Regions from separate parts of the Roseivivax sp. THAF30 genome, predicted to be linked through region 2. Evidence: riboswitches for the same ligand, from Rfam matches in the RefSeq annotation. Region 2 holds a riboswitch; each other region holds the start of a gene.
The links. A riboswitch is a leader RNA that binds a small molecule or an ion and turns the genes downstream of it on or off. The one in region 2 is predicted to bind cobalamin.

Region 1 (4,207 bases), 420 kb from region 2:
TCGGTGATCTTTCGCGCCAAGGGCAGGCCCAGGCCGAGGCCACTGGTCGTGCGTGTCTTCAGGTCCTGGTAGATCGCGAAAGGCCGGTCCGATCGGTTGACCTGTTCCTCCGACGGCCCGTCGCCTTCATCGGAACAGACAATGCGAAGCGTCCGATTCTCACCTTTCGTCGAAAATAGCTCTATATCGCCCTTTCCGTGCGTCACGGCGTTCGTCACGAGTGACGAGAGGGCGACAAGCAGCTGCTCTCCGTCCCCCTTGATCGTCCGGATCTCGTCTGAACATTGCGCGCGGACATTGCGATGCGACGCCGTGACCATCGGGCTGATCGGAGACACGACGGCATCGAGAAGATCCCGGCACTGAATGGTCTCTTCCGTGAGCATGAGTTCACCACTCTGAAGATCGGTGAAACGCATGACATGCTCGATCAGCCTCTGCAGATGCTCGCCGGAGGCTATGACGGCGGAGATTGCCCGGTCGGACAAGTCCGCGCGCTTCTTTGGATCGATCCCGAGCTCGTCCTTGACGCCCGCACGCAGGAGCCGGGCATTTCCGAGCAGCACGGTCAGCGGCGTGCGGAACTCGTGGCCGATCAAGTTCAAGAATTCCTGCTGCGCGTCGCCGGCGATTTGCTTGCGGTTCGCGGTTTGACCGCCCGAGCGCTGCTGGTGCTGCGCCTCGAGATACTGGACGACCTCGGCTGCGAGGTTCTGGAGCGCGCTGATCTTCTCGTCCGACGGCGCTTCGTGGGGCGCGACGTCCAAGGCGCAGACGCTGCCAACACGAAACCCCGATCGCAGCACGATCGGCGCTCCGACATAGAACCTGACATTCGGCGCCTGCAGGACGGCTGGGTGGGTGCTGAACTCGGCATGTTCGAGCGTATCGGGCAGGATCAGCGGCCGGTCCGACATGATCGCCCGCGAGCAGATCGAGTAGTCGCGCGGAGTCATTTCCAAGTCGATCCCGGTCTGGCCGAGAAACCATTGGTGGTCGGCGTCGACGACTGAGATCAAAGCGGCTGGCGTGCCGAACATTTCGGCGGCACGCTCGGCTATGTCTTGCAAAAGGGGATCGCCTCGCCGCTCGGAATCGACCACTTCACGCACTTCGCGGAGACGTGCGTGCTCGTTCGATGCAAATGGGAAAGAGATGGCTGAGCGCGTCATCGGAAACTCCTCAAACGTGTGTGCTCAGCGGCAAAAACGCGAGAATGCCTTCGCGAGTTCCTGGACATCCATCGAGTAAAGAGCAGACGTGCCGCATCTGGTCAGACGTTTCGAAGGCCGCGTTTCCTATCCCCGCGATGCGGGCTCCGGCTGCGCGATCAGTCCTTGCCCTTGGCGGCAGTGCGCTTGGCCGGCTTCTTCAGATCGGCGTCACGCTGCAACCTTGCAGCGCGCAAGCGCTCGGTCTTCGCGGTGCGAGCGCTGGTTTCGCGGTCAATGATCTCGGTCGCGATGGCGGTGGTCTGTTCTGCGCGCGTCTCGGATTTCGAGGGCCCCGGAACGGATTTCTTCGAACTCATGCGAGTGCCTTCACGGATCGAGTGTGCCGCCACAGGCGGTTCGAGAGCCGGTGCGCGACGGGACCGCGCTCCGGCAAGATTAGTGCACCGCGACACGCATCAAAGCGCGTGCCGCGTGCGTTCGATCACGCGAGTTCGAGATTCGTCGCGGATTCGCGACCGTCGCGGCCGCTTTCGATCTCGAAGGTCACCTTCTGGTTGTCCTTGAGCTCGGACAGGCCCGAACGCTCGACCGCAGAGATGTGGACGAACACGTCCTTGCCGCCGGATTCCGGCTCGATGAAGCCGAAGCCTTTGGTGGAATTGAACCATTTTACGGTGCCAGTGGCCATACCGTTGTCTCCTTGTGTGTGCTGTCCGCTGGATGCGACAGCTTTGGCCGTGCCAGTTTCGATCTTCAACTGAGGCCGGCAAAGCGGAGACAGAGGGTCGAGCAAAATACGCAAGCCTGCGAGATATGACGACCCGCGCGGAGAATTACAATGACATCCGCGATTTATCTTCGCCTGCGCCGATTGCGTTCGAGGCGCGGCCTGCTACGGTGAGTTTGTCCGAGAAGATTAGGGAAGTCGGTGAGACGCCGACGCTGCCCCCGCAACTGTAAGCGGCATGTCGATCTCCGTAATGCCACTGACCGACAGGTTGGGAAGGTGGGGGTCGGATCGTCCACCGCGAGCCAGGAAACCTGTCAGCGGACATGACTTGAGCCAACCACCGGGGCGGAGGGCCCCGAACAGGAGATCACTATGTTCCACCGTGCAATTACCGCGGCCGCGATATCGGCCGCATTCATCATGCCTGCCGCCGCGCACCATGATGGCGATATCTTCGAAGCGAACGGTATCGTGGTCAGCCATGCCCATACCGTCGAAGTGAGCGCCTCCGCCCATTCGATGGATGTCTTCATGACCATCGAGAACACCACCGACACCGCTGTCACGCTGACCGGCGCGTCGGTCGATTTCGCAGATAGCGGCATCTTCCAGGCACCTTCCGTGAGCGACAGCGGCACCATGTCCGTCCGCGAGGTCAGCGCGCTCGAGATCGCGCCGGGCCAGGTGCTGACCATGCAGCCGAGCGGCGTTCACGTCGTCTTCCATAACGTGCAGGAAGCCTTCGAAGGCGGAGACCACTTCCACGCGCACCTGACATTCGACGGTCTTGGCGAGATGGAAATCGAGGTCGAGGTGGAGCATGGCGATCACGACCATGACCACGACGAAGAAACGAGCTGATCGAATTCCGGTCAGCGGACCTTTCTGAAATGAATACGGCCCGGCGATGTCTCGCCGGGCCTGTTTTCTTCGGGCACATGTTGCCGCAGTGCCGAACGGTGGATGGGAACAGGGCTTACGGGGCCGGCCGGAACACCCGAAGACTGGCGAAACGTCCCACCTGCTCGTCAGACCCGCCCACTGGCTGACAGAAGGATCGCCACGGGGCGTGTCAGCTTGATCTCTGCCAGAACCATCACGAGGCTCGCTGTCATCGGAACGGCGAGAAGGGCGCCTGCCAGGCCCCAGAGCGTGCTCCAGAAGGCAAGCGCCAAGAGAACGACGAAGGGACTGAGATTGAACGCGCGTCCCATCATGCGCGGCTCAAGATACGCGCCGATGAACATCTGCGCGGTGGTCAGGGAAATCAGGACGACGCCGGACATCCACAGAGAGCCGAATTGCGCGAGGCTCAGGAGGACCGGAAACACCACGCCGACGATCGATCCGAAATACGGGATGTAATTCAGGAAAGCGATCAGCACCGCCCAGAAGAGCGCGAACTCGATGCCGAGCACCAGCATGATCGCGTAGGAAATCCCGCCGAGAAGGACGTTCAGAACCGTCTTCACGAAGAGGTATTCCCCGACGCGTTCGTTGATCCGGCTCAGAAGCGACAGGGCACGCTCCCCGGTCGTCTCGCCGCCCATCGCGATGACGACCTTCTTCGCCATCGTGCCGCGCTCGGCCATGATGAAGCTCGCGTAGAGAACGACCAGGAACAGGGCGACCCCGAAATCCTGCAACGACAGAAGGGCCGGTGTCACCCAGCTTCCCATATCGATGCGGTCCAGCGTGGCGCTTCTGAGATTTTCCCAGGTCGGCTCGTTCTCGATTCGCAGAAGCCCGGCGAACTGGGTCGCGATCGCGTCGAGATTCGTTTCGTAGCGGGGTAGGGCGGCTGCCACTTGCGCGAGGTTATTGATCACCAGCACGAAGAGAAGGATCACCGCGCAGGTGAAAAGGAGCAGGATGATCGCCCTCAGCGCCCAGTTGGGAAAACGCCCAAGGACCGGCAACTGCCCCATGCTCGCCGCGGCGGTCAACAGAACGTACACCGCGATGATCGCGGAAAGCACCGGCAGGAGAACCGGCTTGCCGATCCAGAGAACCCAGCCGATCATCAATGTCAGTGCCAGACCATAGGTCAGAGTTCTCATGTCGACGTCCGGGTTACGCATGCAATGGCGGCCTTTTCCCGGATGACATGCGGTCGTGTCAATTGGATGGGGCGCCGGGTCGAGGCGAATGTCGCCCCGGCGCTGTCGGTGCGGAAATTGTGGCCAGCCGGTGCGATTCAGAACCGGCGCAGGGCGGCCGTCCGGTGTCACATCACCGGCATCCCTGACCCCCTCACGTTTCAGGTAAGCGGCGCAGACGCGCGGGCTTCGAGGTCACGCCC
Region 2 (4,207 bases):
ACGCGCGCGCAGACCGCATCGACACGTCCGTCATGCGCCTGGTGGCGCAGCCGCGTGAATTGCAGATCCGGGTCGCGCGGCTCGGGCTCCTTGAACGAGACAACGCCGCCGAACAGCCGGCCATCCACCTCCGGCAGAACGACATGCATCGCCAGATCGGCCGGCGAAAGACCGCGCTCGGCTTCTTCCCAGGCTGCGCGGTCCGAGGTGGCGAGCGCGACCTGGAAGACCGGAACACCGGCCGCATCGAGCGGAGAGGCCCCGCCATCGCCCTTGCCCGAAAAGGCCGTCGCGTTGACGATGGCGGCAGGCGCAAGATGTCTCACTTGCCGTGCCATCCATTCTGCCGCGCCGGGCGCCTTCAGCGATGGCGCGAAAAGCCCCATGACGCGGAAGCCGCGCGCGCGCAGCCCGGCGAACATTGCCTCGATCGGTGCCAGATCGGCGGAGACCAGGAAGGACCGGTAGAAGACCACCAGCGCGAGCGGTGCATCCGGGGCGCTTGCCGCTTCCGGCCAAGGGGCGAGAACCGGGCAGGCGACGCCGTCTTCGGGAGTCCATCCGCCGACGCTCGGCAAGGCCTTCGACCCCTTTACCGGCCCCGCATAAAGGCCCGCTGCAAGTGCGAGTTGTTGCAAGGCCGCCTGCGCCGCGACCGCCCCGCCGGTATCGCAGAAATGCGACAGCCGTCGCAGCGTGGAGACCGGTATGGTCGAGACCGCGTCGAGCCGCGCATCGGGCCGCCCGTCCGCGGGCAGAACCGCGAGCGCGATGCCTTTCTCGCGCGCCAGCGCCTCGATCTGTTGCAAACCGTATGGCCAGTAGGATTGCCCGCCGATGAGACGGATCAGGATGCCTTTCGCGCCCTCCAGCGTCTGTTCGATATAGGTATCGACCGAGAGCGGATGCCGGAGTGCCGCGATATTGGCCAGGCGCAGAGACGGAATCCGTCCCTCGCGTCCGCCGCCCCGCTGCCATCCCGCCGCGAAGGCCCCGAGATCCGAATCCGAGAAGGACAGCACCACCAGATCGGCCGGGCTTTGGGCCAGGTCCGTCGGCGTGTCGGTCTCTTCGAGCCCGTGGCTTTCGCGGAAGACGACATGCATGGCGCTTACGCGGTCTCCTCGGCGGCGGTCAGCACGCGGGTGATGGCGGCGGCGTCGATATCGTCATGCTCTGCGATGACCACGAGCCGTCCCGCGCGCGCCTCGTCCGGGCCCCAGGGCCGGTCGAACTGGTGGCGCACGCGCGCGCCCACGGCCTGCACGAGAAGCCGCATCGGCTTGCCGGCGACGCTGGCATAGCCCTTCACGCGCAGGATGTTCTGTTCGCGGGCGAGCCGCTCGATCCGCGCGGCAAGATCGGCGGGCGAGGCAAGCTCGGGGATGTCGATGACGACGCTCTCGAAATCCTCGTGATCGTGCTCGGGCACCCCGTCGTGATGCGACGGGCGGGCGTCGATATCGTCTTCCGCGGCGGCGCCGATCCCGAGGATGATGCGCGGATCGACGTGGCCTTCAGCGACCTCGACCACCGGCAGCGGGCGCGGCGCTTCGGCGGCGATCACCGCGCGAGCCTTCTCGACGCCATCCTTGCCGGCAAGGTCCGGCTTGGTCAGCAGCACGATATCGGCGCAGGAGATCTGGTCCTCGAAGACTTCCGAGAGCGGCGTTTCGTGGTCGATGCTCTCATCGGCACGGCGCTGCGCGTCCACGGCCTCGACATCCGGCGCAAAGCGGCCCGCCGCGACCGCCTCGGCATCGGCGAGCGCGACAACGCCGTCCACGGTGATCTTGGACCGGATATCGGGCCAGTCGAAGGCCTTCAGAAGCGGCTTCGGCAAGGCCAGGCCGGAGGTCTCGATCAGGATATGCTCGGGCCGCGGGTCGAGCGCCAGAAGCGCCTCGATGGTCGGGATGAAATCATCCGCCACGGTACAGCAGATGCAGCCGTTCGCCAGCTCGACCACGTTCTCGGCGGGGCAATCGGGAATGGCGCAGCCCTTCAGGATCTCGCCGTCGACGCCCACATCGCCGAACTCGTTGACCACGACCGCGAGGCGCTTGCCGCCGGGGTTCTTCATCAGCTCGGAGATCAGCGTCGTCTTGCCCGATCCCAGGAAGCCGGTGACGATGGTGACGGGAAGTTTCTCGAGATCGGCCATGTCAGTCCTCCATCGGTGGCACGCGGGCCACGCAGTTCTTTTTGAAATGATCGGGCCGTTCCCGCCAGGGAATAAGCCCGTCTTGCGTCGCGTGATACTTCGCGGCGCCCTCGCGCAGAAGGTCCGGATGCGACGCTTCGTGCAGATTTCCGTAAATGTAGGTCCAGCGCCCGCGCCCGCGCAGGGCAACAGTGCAGCCGCCATCGCAGTTCTGCAGGCAGTCTACCGCGCGAAGCGTGACGCCGTCAGGCATCGTTCCGTCAAGCGCGGCGAAAAGCGCGGCGCCGGGACGTGTGCCGTCCTCGGCGACGTCGAGCCCGCGGCGGCAGGTCATGCAGACGAGAAGCTCGGCTGGTTGGGGAGAGGCGGGGTCGGACAAGCGGGTCCCTCGGGGTCGGAGGACGAGGGCAGGGGTGGCAGGGGCGTCGGTATCGCGCCCGAAGCCACCGGAACACCCCGTCCGGTTGCGTGGTCTCTCGCCCAAGGCAGGTCTCCCGGCTGCCGGATCCGAGGCCTTGCCTCGCGGGCGCCCTGCCTTCCCGGTCCCTGAGGGCCAGTGGCGTTCGGGCGACCTCTCCGGGTCACGGTCGCGGGGGCGGCTGCGGCATGACCCCTCGGGGCGCCCGCATTCCCTTTTCACCTCGGGGTCGACCCCAAGGCACCTTGTGCGCCCATCCTTGTTGCGCTGCACGCCCGGCCTGTCAAGCGATGCGATTGACTGCACGAGGGCAGGGTGCCAGTCATGCGCCATTCGCGACAGGAGCCGGACATGGACGAGATCACTGCCCGCCACAATGAGAAGATGAAGCGGATCAAGGCCGCCCGCGACGAGATGATGAAGACCAAGACCGAGCAGAAGGGTCTGGTCATCGTCCATACCGGCAAAGGCAAGGGCAAAAGCTCCTCCGCCTTCGGCATGATCATGCGCTGTATCGCCCACGGTATGCCGAGTGCCGTCGTGCAGTTCATCAAGGGCAATTGGGAAACCGGGGAGCGCACCTTCCTGCGTGAGCGCTTCTCCGAGGAATGCCGCTTTTTCGTTTCGGGCGAAGGCTTCACATGGGAGACGCAGGATCGCGAGCGTGACGTCGCCGCCGCCCAGCATGGCTGGCGTATCGCGAAAGAGCAGATCCTCGATCCCGAAATCGAGTTCGTGCTTCTCGACGAGATCAACATCGCGCTGCGCTACGATTACCTCGATATCGACGAGGTGGTGGATTTCCTGCTGACCGAAAAGCCCCACATGACGCATGTCTGCCTCACCGGGCGTAACGCCAAGCCCGAACTCATCGAGGCGGCGGACCTCGTGACAGAATTCGAGCTTCTGAAACATCCCTTCCGCGAAGGCGTGAAAGCGCAGAAAGGCGTCGAGTTTTGAGTGTGCCCGCGCCTCCGTCCGCTCGAAGCGCTGAGGAGGATCGCGCCGGGGGGCCAGCCCCCCGGACCCCCCGCGGTATTTTTACCAACCCAAAGACACGAAGCCTTAACGCTTATTCGGGCACTCTTCGCTGGCGGTACAGGGAGCGGTCCCGATGACCGCCCAAGCCAAAGACGCCGCGCTCTGTCCGTCTGACGTGGGGCCGGGCGCGGCGTTGCGGTCCGGTGCGCGGCGCTTCTGTTTTTGGGTTGGCCCAAATACCGACTTTGCACCCGTGGGGCCGGGCGCGCGCATGGGCATGAGCGCCTGGAGGCGCATATGAGCCGGGCGCTGATGATCCAGGGCACGGGCTCCAACGTGGGCAAATCGGTTCTTGTCGCCGGGCTTTGCCGCGCCGCGGTGAAACGCGGGCTGTCGGTTGCGCCGTTCAAGCCGCAGAACATGTCCAATAATGCCGCCGTGACCGCGGATGGCGGGGAAATCGGCCGCGCGCAGGCATTGCAGGCCCGAGCGGCGGGTCTTGCGCTCCATACCGATATGAACCCCGTGCTCCTGAAACCCGAATCCGAGACGGGCGCGCAAGTTGTCGTGCAGGGCCGCCGGATAGCGACGGTGAAGGCGCGCGATTACGCGCGGTTGAAAGCGGAGCTGATCTCCCCCGTGCG
Region 3 (4,207 bases), 1.8 Mb from region 2:
GCGGGCGCTCGGAAATCATTTCGAGGGGCTCATCCTCTTCACCATCGCGGTCGTCGTCGTCACCTATGCCGACAAGGGCGATGTCTTCACCGCGGCCTTCGCCGTGATCTACCTGCTGGCGCGCATCCTCTACGTGCCGGCCTATTACTTCGGTTGGCGTCCGGGCCGCTCCCTCATATGGGCGGCGGGCTGGCTCGCCACGGTTCTCATGCTGATTTACGCGCTGATCTCCTGATCGGCGCTCCGACAGAAAAGAAAGGACAAGGGAAATGGCTTCCTACGATGTCATCGTGATCGGCTCCGGCCCCGGCGGCTACGTGGCCGCGATCCGCGCCTCGCAGCTCGGTCTCAAGACGGCCTGCGTCGAAGGGCGCGAGACGCTGGGCGGCACCTGCCTCAACGTGGGCTGCATCCCCTCCAAGGCGCTCCTGCACGCCACGCACCAGCTGCACGAGGCCGAGCACAACTTCGCCAAGATGGGCCTCAAGGGCAAATCCCCCTCGGTCGACTGGGACCAGATGCAGACCTACAAGGGCGAGACGATCGAGACCAACACCAAGGGCATCGAGTTCCTGTTCAAGAAGAACAAGATCGACTGGCTCAAGGGCTGGGGCTCTATCCCCGAGAAGGGCAAGGTCAAGGTCGGCGACGAGGTGCACGAGGCGAAGAATATCATCATCGCCACCGGCTCGGACGTCGCCACGCTGAAGGGTGTCGAGATCGACGAGAAGATCGTCGTCTCGTCTACCGGCGCATTGTCGCTGCCGAAGATTCCCAAGAAGATGGTGGTGATCGGCGCGGGCGTGATCGGTCTCGAGATGGGCTCGGTTTATGCGCGCCTCGGCACCGAGGTTACGGTGGTCGAATATCTCGACAAGATCACCCCGACGATGGACGGCGAGGTTTCCAAGAACTTCCAGAAGATCCTGCAGAAACAGGGGCTGACCTTCGTGCTGGGTGCGGCCGTCTCGGGCGTCGAGACGATGAAGACCAAGGCGAAGGTCTCCTACACGCTCAAGAAGGACGACAGCGAAGAGGTGCTGGACGCCGATGTCGTTCTCGTCTCCACGGGCCGCAAGCCGGTGACCGAGGGTCTCGGCCTAAAGGAACTCGGGGTCGAGATCACCGAGCGCGGATTCGTGAAGACCGACGGGCATTGGAAGACCAACGTCGACGGCATTTACGCAATCGGCGATGCGACCGAAGGCCCAATGCTCGCTCACAAGGCCGAGGATGAGGGCATGGCCGCCGCCGAGGCGATTGCCGGCAAGGCGGGCCACGTGAACTACGACGTGATCCCGAGCGTCATCTATACCCATCCAGAGGTCGCCGCTGTCGGCAAGACCGAAGAAGAGCTGAAGGATGCGGGGCACTCCTACAAGGTTGGCAAGTTTTCCTTCATGGGTAACGGCCGGGCGAAGGCCAATTTCGCCGCGGACGGCTTCGTGAAGATCCTCGCCGACAAGGACACCGACCGCATCCTTGGGGCACATATCATCGGCCCGATGGCGGGCGATCTCATCCACGAGATCTGCGTAGCGATGGAGTTTGGAGCGGCGGCGGAGGATTTGGCCCTGACCTGCCACGCCCACCCGACCTATTCCGAAGCGGTGCGCGAGGCTGCCCTGGCCTGCGGAGACGGCCCGATCCACATGTGATCGGCTCGTCAGCCCGGAACCGAAGCCCGCCCTTGCCGACAGGGGCGGGCTTTGTCACATCTGGCTTGTGCAGGTGCCCCGCATGGGGAGAATCGGGAAGCCGGGGCAGCTCCGGCGCGGGCCCGCCGCTGTGACGGGGACGGGACGGCAATGCCACTGGAGCGATCCGGGAAGGCGCCGCGACCCGGACGATCCGAAGCCAGAAGACCGGCCTGCACAAAACCCGCGCCCCGCGTAAGGACGGCGAGGCGGCGCAGCGTTTTGCAAGGGAGGCCAGCCGTGCCGCCATCGTCCACTTGCGCGCCGAAGCCAGCGCGCGTTTTCACCGACACCGAGCGTCAGGCTCTCCACGATGTCATCGCCCACCGGCGTGATGTCCGGAACGAATTCCTGCCGGACCCGATCGAGCCGTCCCTCCTGCGCCGCATCCTCGAGGCGGCGCATCGCGCCCCGTCGGTCGGACTGTCGCAGCCGTGGAATTTCATTCTCGTTCGCGACCCCGCGCGCAAGGTCGACGTCAAAGCGATCTTCGACCGCGCCAACGACGCAGCTTGCGCGATGTTTCCCGAGGCGCGGCAATCGGACTATGCGCGGCTCAAGCTCGAAGGAATTGAAAAAGCGCCGCTGAATATCGTCGTCACCTGCGACCGGCGCCGCGGAGGTCAGGTCGTGCTGGGCAAGACCCAGAACCCCGAGATGGATCTCTATTCGACCGTCTGCGCGGTGCAGAACCTCTGGCTTGCCGCCCGGGCAGAAGGTGTCGGCATGGGCTGGGTCAGTATCTACGACAAGGCAGAGCTCTCGGCCCTGTTCGCCCTGCCCGAGAATGTGGAGATCGTCGCCTATCTGTGTCTCGGCCACGTGTCGGACATGTTCGACGGGCCAGAACTTGAAGCGCGAGGATGGGCACGGGCCGAAAGCCTCGACGCCGCGATCATGGAGGAGTGCTGGCAGGGTTAGCGGCGCGCGGCTACCGTGCAAGTGTATTCGGTCCCGTCGGGGTCGGGCTCGCGATATGTGGCCTCGTCGCCCTTGATCCAGATGAACCGCCCGAAAGAGCCGTCATATCGCGCGCCGGAGGCGGTGCGGCTGAGCGTTCCGGCGTCGATCGTGTCGCGGCGCTCGAACCTCACGCTCGGAAGTTCGGTGTCGAAGAACAGCGTCACGACCTCGTTCGCAGGAGTGCCGCCACAGGTCCAGAACACGGTCTCCGCTGGTTCCTCGAGTCGCCAGGTCGCGACCAGTTCGCCCTCACGGCGCAGATACGCATCGCTGACGCAGGCGCGCAGGTCTTCGGCTTTCCAGCAGTCGTCACGACCCGAAATCCAGCCGCGCTGCGTTGCCCGCAGCTCCGCCTCCGCATACGCCGCTCCGGCATCGAGGCCCTGCACGACAGAAAGAGCCGCGCCGAAACGATCCGCGAGCCTGCGGTCGAGCCGCGCAAGATCGGCATCCGAGCAGATGAGTGTTTCCGCCTCGCTCCCCGCGTTGGCACACTCGAAGGACGGACCGTCCTGTGCCAGCGCAGGCGCGGAAATCCCGAGGATTGCGATGAGGGAATGAACGAGTCGCATGGCGGACCTCCTTTTGACCGATAACGGGATGATACCGCCCGGACAGGTCGTCACTAATCATCATTCGAGGCGGCGCATCACCACATACGATCCTTGGCGCGCTCGGCGTAGCCCGCATCATAGTCCGGTCCGCCATGCGATCCGGCCGAGCCTTCCTCGATAAGCTGGCCAGTCGTGGGCACGCCCTCCGCATCGTCGCGGTCCCAGAGCCCCGAGCGCATGATGGCTTTCGCACATTGCGCGTAAAGCTCCATGACCTCGATGACGATGACGCTTTTCGGGTAACGGCCGCGCTGCTCGAACCGGGCGCACGCATCGGTGTCGTCGGTCACGAACGCCGTGCCGTTGACGCGCACGACGCTCTTGTGACCGGGAATCATGAACATCAGCGCGACGCGCGGATCGCGCACGATATTCCGCAAGGAATCGAGGCGATTGTTGCCCTGCCAATCGGGCATCAGGATCGTGCGCTCATCCGCCACCATCACGACGGGGCCATCGTCACCGCGTGGGCTGCCGTCAACGCCCTCCGGACCGACCGTCGACAGGATGCAGAAGCGCGACGCCTCGATCCATTCGCGATGTCTCGGACCGATCCGGGTGGCGACCTTCGTCAGCGATGCGGGCACCGGTGCGTCGTAGAGCGCGTCAAGCGCCGCCTCGCTTTCAAATTTTTGCATGAAACCCGGCCTCTTCGAGAAGTGTGTCCGATGCCGCCTCGACCTCGGTTTCGAGGCGCTTGAGAAAGCCCTCCCGGCTGGTGCCTGCCGGGATGCGCGGCAGAAACTCGACGACGGCCTTGCCGGGTCTGCGGTAGATACCCTTGCGCTGCCAGGTCACGCCGGCATTCGTCGCGACCGGCACGCAATCTTGCCCGAGCTGGTCGAAAAGGACCGAGGTGCCGATCTTGTACGGCGCTTTCACACCCGGCGCGACCCGCGTGCCCTGCGAATAGATGATGAGCTGCCCTGGCTC
Region 4 (4,207 bases), 310 kb from region 2:
GATGAGCGCGGTCGGCATCCCGTAGCGGCCCGCGGTAAAGGGTGTGTCCTCGCCGCTGTCGTAGACGAAGACGCGCGGCGGCTCCCCCTCCCCAAGCCCTTCGCTGAACTGGGCCAGTTCCGCCCGATACCCTTCGACCAGCTCCGTCGCCCGCTCTTCGACCTGGAAGATCCGACCGAGGTTCACGAGGTCATCATACATGTCCTCGATGCTCGCCTTTTCCGTCTTCATGATATGCGCGCAGGATTCGGATAATTCGTAGACCTTGATCCCGAAAGGCTCGAGCGTGTCGGGCGTCACTTCGCCGCCGACCTTCATGCCGTAATTCCAACCCGCGAAAAAGAAATCCGCGTCGGCGCCAACCAGCACCTCTTTGGAGGGGTATTTCGCGGAGAGTTCCGGCAGTTCCTCGACGCCCGCGCGCATGTCCTCGTCGAGCGTCTTCCAGCCGGAAATGCCGGTATAGCCGACCATGCGATCAGCCAGACCGAGCACGAGCATCATTTCGGTCAGGTTCACGTCGTTCGCGACCGCCCGCTGAGGCGGCGCGTCGAAGGTGACCGTGCGGTCGCAACTTTTCACGGTGGTTTCAGCACTCGCCATGCCAGCGCCGAGCATCAGGGCGCCGGCCCCGAAAGTGAGGGACTTTATCATATCGGTCATTCTTCTTGCAGGTGAAAGGTGAGGTGGTCCGTTGCGCTCAGGCTCAAATGATCGCGGCGCGCGTCGACGTCGAATGCGCGAGAGACAGATGCTTCGCAGAGCACTGTGTGGGGCGGGCCGAACCCGAGGGTGCGGCCCGATTTGAGGAGCAGCACGTCATCGCAGACGCCCGCGGCCATGTTGAGATCGTGCAGCGACGTGACGATGGTGAGCGGCAGGTCGCGGATCAGCCGAAGCACTTCGAGCTGGTGGCGGATATCGAGATGATTCGTCGGCTCGTCGAGGATCAGAAGGCCCGGCTCCTGTGCCAGCGCGCGAGCCACCATGACCCGCTGACGCTCTCCGCCCGACAAGGTGCCGAGATGACGGTCGGCAAACCCGCGCAGCGCGAGGCGGTCGAGCGCGCCCTCGACGATCTCTGCATCGCGCGCACCGCCAAAACCGCCGAAGCCGGAGCGGTGCGGCGTGCGTCCCAGAGCCACGATTTCGCGCACCGTGAGCGCGAAGTCCGTCGGCTGTTCCTGAAGCACTGCCGCGACCTTCCGCGCCACGTTCCGCGCGGACATGCGCCAGATGTCCTCGCCATCGAGCCAGACATGTCCGCTCGTCGGTCGATAATAGCGATAGAGCAGGCGCAGGAGCGTCGTTTTACCGGCGCCGTTCGGGCCGACGATGCCCAGGACGCGCCCCGGCTTCAGCGCCAAGGTCGTCTCCATCAGGATCGGACTCGTGCCTTTCTTCAGCGTCCAGGACACGCCTTCGAGTTCGAGGCCCGCGGCCGCTTGAGCAGTCAAGGCGTCACCCGTCGGGCACGCGCTCCGCCGCGCCGCGTCGCCTGCGGCAGCCGCAATGTCAGCGGTGCCGGTGACGCGGCCACAGCGCGCGAGACGAGATCGCAAAACACTGCAAGCGCAGGCGAATATCCGGCCGCCGGCAGGGACAGCACCAACGCCCGCTCGGCCTCTTGTGCGAAGCTGCGCTCGCCCGGCAAGGCGCCCAGCCATTGCAGGAAACCGAGATGTCCCATCTCGTCCGCTCGGTCAGGCGGCATGGGTCCTATGTCGAGTTGTGAAATCGTGTATTCGAGAAACATCGCGCCCTCCGCGCAAAGCGGCAGGGCAATCGGGATACCGGCGATGTAATCGTCCCTGTCAGGTCCATCTCTGGCACTCCGTCCCGAGACGCCCCGCCCGGGTTGAAGGTGGCTGCGAAACGCTGATGCGCTCCGGAGATGGCAGGTCTCCTGACTCGCGGGTCATTGCTTGTTCGAACCTTCCCGGGCCCGTGGTGGCCCAGTGGCGACATCGAACGCGCTCTCCGCTCACAGTTGCGGGGGCAGTCACGGATTTGGCGAGTGGTGCCGCACCGTGTTCCCTTTCTCATCCCTTGGCCCGAAGGCCATCGAGAACCATCGACGGCCACGTGCTCACACTCCCTCGTTCGGGTCAAGACGCGGCGGGATCACCCGGGACCAAGCGCAGCCTCAAGTCAAGGAAGCGGTCGGCTCTGCGCCCTGCCCGGCTGTCAGGCCGCCACGCCCTCCGGCACCTTCGCGCCGGTCATGTAGGCCACAGCGTCGGACATCGAATGTTCCTTGGGATCGATCACGCAGAGCCGCTTGCCAAGACGATGGACGTGAATCCGGTCCGCCAGTTCGAAGACATGCGGCATGTTGTGCGAGATCAGGATGATCGGAATGCCCCGGCTTCGCACGTCGAGGATCAGCTCGAGCACCTTGCGGCTTTCCTTCACGCCAAGCGCCGCGGTGGGCTCGTCGAGGATGATGACCTTCGAGCCGAAGGCGGCGGCGCGGGCCACGGCCACGCCCTGCCGCTGACCGCCGGACAGCGTCTCGACCGCCTGGTTGATGTTCTGGATCGTCATCAGGCCAAGATCGTTCAGCTTCTCGCGGGCGATCTGCTCCATCTTCGGCTTGTCGAGCTGGCGCAGCCATTTGCCGCGAAAGCCGGGCCTGCGGATCTCCCGGCCCATGAACATGTTGTCCGCGATCGACAGCGCAGGCGACATGGCAAGGGTCTGGTAGACGGTTTCGATCCCGTGCGCGCGCGCTTCGATGGGCGAATGGAAGAGCACCTTCTTGCCATCGAGCCAGATCTCGCCGGAATCGGGCACCACGGCACCCGAGACGGCCTTCACCAGAGTCGACTTTCCGGCCCCGTTGTCGCCGATCACCGCAAGGATTTCGCCAGGGTAAAGGTCGAAGTCGCAATGATCGATGGCAACGACCTTGCCGAAGCGCTTCACGAGGTTGCGTGCCTTGAGCATGGGTTCGGTCATGTCGTCACCTTTCGGGCCGAGGGCAGCATTGATGCGTGCAAGAGCGTGGTTGGGCGCTTGCTCATGTCGTCACCTTCCGGATCCACTGGTCGACAGCGACCGCGCCGATGATGAGTGCCCCGATGAGAAGGTAAGTCCATTGCGCGTTGGCTCCGGCCATCCGCAGGCCAAGCTCGAAGACGCCCACGATCAGCGCGCCGAAGAAGGCCCCGTAGATCGAGCCGCGCCCGCCAAAGAGCGATATCCCCCCGATCACCACCGCGGTGATGGATTGGATGTTGCCGATCGTGCCCGTCGATGCCGAGGGCGAGACCGAGCCGAAACGGCCGATCATCACCCAGCCCGCGATCCCGCAGATGAACCCCGCGAGCATATAGACGCTCATCAAGGTCTTGTGCCGGTCGACGCCCGCGAGCGAGGCCGCGTCGGGATCGTCGCCGACCGCGTAGACGTGGCGGCCCCATGCTGTCGAGCGCAGACAATAGGCCAGGATCACAACGAGAAGGATCATCGTAACAACGCCGAGCGTGAACCGCGCTCCGCCCCACTCGATTGTCGTGCCCATGAGCTGCAGGATCGGAGCCTCTTCGCGCAAATCCTGGCTCCGGATCGTCTCGTTCTGCGAATACAGATAGTTCGCCGCCAGCACGATCTGCCACATGCCGAGCGTGACGATGAACGGCGGCAGCTTCACGCGGCTGACGAGCCAGCCCGAGATCGCGCCGATGCCCGTGCCGATGGCAAGCCCGAGCGCGATGGAGATCGCGGGCGGTATCCCGTATCGGAACGTGAACTGGCCCATGATGACCGAGCTCAGGACCGCTATCGCGCCGACCGAGAGATCGATGCCCGCGGTCAGGATGATCAGCGATTGCGCCGCGGCCAGAACACCGACGATCTGCACCTGCTGCAGGATCAGCGTCAGGGTGCTCGGCGAAAAGAACCGCTCACCGAGGACGAGGCCGAAAATCACGATTGCGGTGACGAGCACGATCAGCGGGACAAGCGCCGGCGTGACATGCAGCGCGTGCTGGATCTTGCCGACAACGCCCTTGCCGTCGTCGTCGAACTTGGCGACGTCCTGCGAGGCGTCCTTCAGCGAGCTTTCATATTCCGATCCGGCCATGTGCTCTTCCTCCCTCGGAGGGCGCATCGGGCAGGATACGCCGTTGCGTGTGCGGGGGCCCGGGCGACACGCGCCCCCGTCATGGTCTCATACCTCATGTCGGCATGGGGTAGGCCGGGG

Region 1: it holds a riboswitch for cobalamin, as region 2 does, so the genes downstream of both, FIU91_RS06415 (copper chaperone PCu(A)C) here and FIU91_RS08385 (DUF1636 domain-containing protein) in region 2, are expected to answer to the same signal.
Region 3: it holds a riboswitch for cobalamin, as region 2 does, so the genes downstream of both, bluB (5,6-dimethylbenzimidazole synthase) here and FIU91_RS08385 (DUF1636 domain-containing protein) in region 2, are expected to answer to the same signal.
Region 4: it holds a riboswitch for cobalamin, as region 2 does, so the genes downstream of both, FIU91_RS06880 (hypothetical protein) here and FIU91_RS08385 (DUF1636 domain-containing protein) in region 2, are expected to answer to the same signal.

Annotation. Positions count from the first base shown of each region.
Region 1 covers NZ_CP045389.1:1,308,386-1,312,592, forward strand. The annotation lists gene FIU91_RS06400 (GAF domain-containing sensor histidine kinase) at 1-1,172, opposite strand, end outside; gene FIU91_RS06405 (hypothetical protein) at 1,331-1,531, opposite strand; gene FIU91_RS06410 (cold-shock protein) at 1,657-1,863, opposite strand; cobalamin riboswitch at 2,045-2,239, shown strand; gene FIU91_RS06415 (copper chaperone PCu(A)C) at 2,278-2,766, shown strand; gene FIU91_RS06420 (AI-2E family transporter) at 2,934-3,965, opposite strand.
Region 2 covers NZ_CP045389.1:1,728,115-1,732,321, forward strand. The annotation lists gene cobN (cobaltochelatase subunit CobN) at 1-1,106, opposite strand, end outside; gene cobW (cobalamin biosynthesis protein CobW) at 1,112-2,164, opposite strand; gene FIU91_RS08385 (DUF1636 domain-containing protein) at 2,166-2,498, opposite strand; cobalamin riboswitch at 2,631-2,845, opposite strand; gene cobO (cob(I)yrinic acid a,c-diamide adenosyltransferase) at 2,934-3,542, shown strand; gene FIU91_RS08395 (cobyric acid synthase) at 3,861-4,207, shown strand, end outside.
Region 3 covers NZ_CP045389.1:3,518,383-3,522,589, forward strand. The annotation lists gene FIU91_RS17020 (MAPEG family protein) at 1-235, shown strand, start outside; gene lpdA (dihydrolipoyl dehydrogenase) at 270-1,658, shown strand; cobalamin riboswitch at 1,713-1,889, shown strand; gene bluB (5,6-dimethylbenzimidazole synthase) at 1,938-2,618, shown strand; gene FIU91_RS17035 (lysozyme inhibitor LprI family protein) at 2,615-3,232, opposite strand; gene FIU91_RS17040 (pyridoxamine 5'-phosphate oxidase family protein) at 3,310-3,912, opposite strand; gene FIU91_RS17045 (1-acyl-sn-glycerol-3-phosphate acyltransferase) at 3,899-4,207, opposite strand, start outside.
Region 4 covers NZ_CP045389.1:1,414,635-1,418,841, reverse strand. The annotation lists gene FIU91_RS06890 (ABC transporter substrate-binding protein) at 1-654, opposite strand, end outside; gene FIU91_RS06885 (ABC transporter ATP-binding protein) at 660-1,457, opposite strand; gene FIU91_RS06880 (hypothetical protein) at 1,454-1,756, opposite strand; cobalamin riboswitch at 1,879-2,091, opposite strand; gene FIU91_RS06875 (ATP-binding cassette domain-containing protein) at 2,188-2,961, opposite strand; gene FIU91_RS06870 (ABC transporter permease) at 3,023-4,087, opposite strand.